2 regions of the Halobacillus ihumii genome follow, and region 2 is predicted to be linked to the other one. Evidence: riboswitches for the same ligand, from Rfam matches in the RefSeq annotation. Region 2 holds a riboswitch; the other holds the start of a gene.
The links. A riboswitch is a leader RNA that binds a small molecule or an ion and turns the genes downstream of it on or off. The one in region 2 is predicted to bind FMN.
Positions count from the first base shown of each region.

Region 1: it holds a riboswitch for FMN, as region 2 does, so the genes downstream of both, G6R08_RS03550 (ECF transporter S component) here and ribD (bifunctional diaminohydroxyphosphoribosylaminopyrimidine deaminase/5-amino-6-(5-phosphoribosylamino)uracil reductase RibD) in region 2, are expected to answer to the same signal.

Region 1 covers NZ_CACVAO010000001.1:665,274-667,472, forward strand. Annotated here, with positions in the region: gene G6R08_RS03545 (TraR/DksA family transcriptional regulator) at 1-202, shown strand, start outside; gene G6R08_RS03550 (ECF transporter S component) at 284-880, opposite strand; FMN riboswitch at 1,038-1,189, opposite strand; gene G6R08_RS03555 (PTS sugar transporter subunit IIA) at 1,261-1,734, opposite strand; gene G6R08_RS03560 (FMN-binding glutamate synthase family protein) at 1,758-2,199, opposite strand, start outside.
Region 2 covers NZ_CACVAO010000001.1:1,608,200-1,610,398, reverse strand. Annotated here, with positions in the region: gene G6R08_RS08150 (hypothetical protein) at 1-326, opposite strand, end outside; FMN riboswitch at 625-774, shown strand; gene ribD (bifunctional diaminohydroxyphosphoribosylaminopyrimidine deaminase/5-amino-6-(5-phosphoribosylamino)uracil reductase RibD) at 911-2,008, shown strand; gene ribE (riboflavin synthase) at 2,008-2,199, shown strand, end outside.

The DNA of each region.
Region 1 (2,199 bases), 940 kb from region 2:
AACTTCCCAATTTGAAAAAGAGAAAGATTATACACTTTATGAACAAACTCAAAAGAAGCTAAAAGAAATTAATGCTGCTCTTGACCGGATTAAAGATGGTAGTTACGGAAAGAGTGAAAAGTCAGGAGAACCTATCCCAATCGAACGTCTCAAAGCCATGCCTACAGCAAGGATGACCGTAGCTGAAGCAGAAGAAAAATAAAAAAGGAGAGCGTACAGTACGCTCTCCTTAATATATTGATAATCTCCGTATTTAGTATCGAGAAAACTATTCGTTTTTCCATTAAGCAGCGGAAGAGGTTTTGACCCGCTTCTGCTCAATCCACGGCTTAAGCTTAATAAACAGCGGGATAAATAATACTCCAACAATAATCCCTTTAAGAGCATTAAAAGGAAGAATCGCCCCAACAACCGTCAACCATTTTACTTGAGCAGACATTGTTTCCCACCCCATAAACCAGCTATAAGCAGGTAAGAACAGAAAATAATTGAGGACACTCATCCCTATTGCCATGATGACAGAACCTGTTACTAACCCTGAAACAAGACTTTTAACGTTCTTGAATTTATGATAGAACAACGCAACGGGCACGATGAATAAAACGCCAGCCAGGAAGTTAGCGACAACACCGACAGGGTCAGCAGCCCCTGTATAAATAAGATAGAGTGTATTTTTTAATCCTTCAACAATGATCCCAGCTGCCGGTGTAAACAAAATGGCAGCAACGAGTGCAGGAACTTCACTAAAATCAACTTTCAAGTATTGAGGAAGCATGGGTAACGGAAAATTCAGCAACATTAAAACCATCGAAATGCTTCCAAACAGCGATAATATAATTAACTTTAACAGCTTTGATGATTGACCTGTGTACTGGTTCATCTACAATCTCCTCCATCTTTTTGCATCGATTCAGAATCCCAGATGAAGGTAAGCGAAAGACATGCCCCATATAAAAACCCTTAAGCTATCAAGGCTTAAGGGTAGAGGTTTGTCCATAGGAAAGTTAAGGCGGGTGTCATTACCTGCCATTTTCGCTCGACATCTTCTCCCATCCAGACTATTACTGTCGGTCCCGGAATTACACCGGGTCCACCGTTAAGATTAAAACTTAACGGGTCACGGACTTAGAATACTTCTGACGTATTCCTTACCGTCGGTCGGGAATTGCACCCTGCCCCGAAGATTTGAATCGATATTATATTTGTATTAATTTTACAAAAAAATGCGCGGAATTGCAATAATATTGTTTACATGACTTTTTATTCAGTAAGTTCAAGTTCCATTATAATCGTTTCGCCTTTTATAACATGAGTTTTTGAGGTATAGGAAAACTGTGCAACCTTATTACGATTCATAATTACAATAGGAGAAGCAAGACCAGTTAGTTCTCGGCTTACTTTTGCTAAATCGAAAGTGATCAGGGAATCACCCGTGGAGACACGACTTTTCTCTTTTATATTGGTTTCGAATCCTACACCTTCTAGATTTTCTGCATCAATTCCAACTTGAATTAACAGTTCAACACCTGTATCCGTTAATAGATTTACAGCATGTTTTGTTGGAAATATTTGAGTGACTTCACCTGATACGGGAGCAGCCATTTCTCCTTCAGTCGGTTCAATTGCTATACCTTCTCCCATCATTTTGTTAGAAAATTTCTGTTTGGAAATATCAGTAAGCTGCACCAATTTACCAGAGAAAGGACTACTAACCCTAACTCTCTTCTTATTCACACTTGACTCCTCCTCTATAACGATTATGGTTTCACTACTTCTGCTGACGGAAAGATATTCTCTAATGATTGAAGACGCCCATGTTCATCACGATAAACAATATGTTTACGTTCAAATTTAGTTGGACAATCAATACCGACAGCCGCCGCAAGATTGTAGAGACCGTCCCTTAAAGATAGTACATAGTTACAGGTCCGGAACGACTTTTCTTCTACAATTAAAGCTTTTTGAAGATTAGGATTTGTCGTAGCCACCCCAACCGGGCAATTGTTCGTATGACAAATTTCAGCCTGAATGCACCCTACAGAAAACATCATTCCTCGGGCGATATTAACTAAATCGGCTCCCATTGCTAGAGCCATTGCTACTTTGTCAGGAGAAATTAACTGACCGGAGGCAAACACTTTCACACGGTCTCGTACATTATACTTCTTCAACATATCATCTACGACAGGCAGGGCTGAA
Region 2 (2,199 bases):
TCAATACTGTCCCAATTCTCTTCAAGAGTTTTCCCGTGACCATTAATTGTTTTGACATCATTTGCTGAATCTTCTAAGCTGCTGTTCAACTGATTTACGGATTTGATCACGTGATCAACTTCAGATGCTAAATTCATATCTTTGCTCTCGCCACTAGATTGATTCCCTTCGGAAGACTCCGTTGATTTCTCACCATTGGCTGGCTCACTTTCTTGTTGATTGGTTTCTTCTTGAGAGCTAGTGTTATCTTGGTTCTCGGCTGTTCCACAGGCTCCCAAGACTATACCGAGGATTAGAATCAAACTGACAGCATGTAATCGTTTCACAGAGAATCCTCCTTATTGGCTTTATTTGTAAGTAGTATTCCCAATTCCTTCAAGCTGAAAACAGGGACATTCGAACGATTATGTGAGTTATATTTCCTTTATCAAGCAGGAGTGGGGTGAATACTCCCTGCAATTTTTGGGGCACTTGTTGGAATCGTAGTGTCTCATAAAGTCAAAGCCCCGATTATAGCTAAAAAGCTAACTCTACGTTTTATTTAATTTATAAGAGTACGAATAGTGCTAACTAATTGCGATCTTAGTAAAATTCATTTATATTTAATATAAGACAATTGAATAAACAATCCTTCGGGGCAGGGTGAAAATCCCGGCCGGCGGTGATGGACCACAACGTTCAAAGCCCGCGACGGGGAAGGAGTCTTATTTCTTCCCCCTGATTTGGTGTAGATTCCAAAGCCGACAGTTAAAGTCTGGATGGGAGAAGGAGCGAGCGTAGAAAATAAGGTGCAAACATTCTGTAGTTGTACCTTCTATTCGCTATACTTATATTTCAATACAGTAAAGCCCTGGAGAAGTTCGTCTTCTTCGGGGCTTTTTTGATTTAAAAATATTGGGAGGTGAGAAGGATGCAGCGCGACGAACGATACATGGCCATGGCTATTCAGATGGCGAAAGAAACGATAGGACAAACGAATCCAAACCCTTCGGTTGCAGCAGTTGTTGTGAAAAATAATCAAGTAGTTGGTCTGGGAGTGCACGTCAAGGCCGGGGAGCCTCATGCTGAAGTCCATGCACTTAGAATGGCTGGTGAAAAGGCTCTGGGTGCAGAAATTTATGTAACACTTGAGCCTTGTAGTCATTTCGGGCAAACTCCACCCTGTGCCCAGGCGGTGGTTGATGCTGGAATTAAACGTGTGATTATCGCTTCTCACGACCCTAATCCAAAAGTGAGCGGCCGCGGGATAGAGTTGATGGAAAAAGCCGGTCTTGAGGTAAGGACAGGGGTCTTAACAGGTGAAGCAGATGAGCTCAATCGCGCATTCTTTCATTTTATAAAAACAAAGCAGCCCTATGTTCGATTGAAATCAGCGATGAGCCTTGATGGAAAGATTGCTACCGCAACAGGTGAAAGCCAGTGGATTACTGGTGAGTCAGCAAGGAAGGATGGCCACTCCTATCGTCATCGATCTGCTGCCATCTTAGCAGGCATTAATACGGTTCTAATGGATAATCCTAAGCTGACGACTCGAATAGCAGGAGGCGGCAACAGCCCGGTGAGAATTGTTCTTGATACCCATTTGCGGACTCCTTCTACCTCTCAGGTGATTCAAAATAGAGAAGCCCCGACTTGGATCTTTACAGGAAAATCCGTCGGAAAGGATGAAATGACCCGCTTTCAAGACTTTTCCCATGTTGAGGTGATCCGCCTGGCAACGGAAACCGTTCAAGTGGAAGCTGTTCTGGACTATTTAGGTGAACAAAAACTTACCTCATTGCTGATTGAAGGCGGCGGAACGATTGCGGATGCTTTTGTTCGGGCTGGGAAAGTGAACGAAACCATTACGTATATAGCACCTAAATTAATTGGCGGCAGGCAGGCCATGACCCCTGTAGCGGGCGAAGGAATCAGTAGCCTGGCCCAACTTGATAATTTTGCATTTTTTAGCTCTGAACAGCTAGGAGAAGACATCAAGCTTGTTTCAGTCAAAAGGGGGGATTTGTAATGTTTACAGGGATTATAGAGGAAATGGGTTCAGTCAAAAATATTAAAAGTAAATCAGAAGCGCTTGAATTAAGTATTATAGCGAAGGAAATTTTGTCGGATATAGATTTAGGGGACAGCATTTCGATAAACGGAGTGTGCCTTACCGTGACGAGTTATTCTGATCAAAGTATAGAATTTGATGTGATGCCT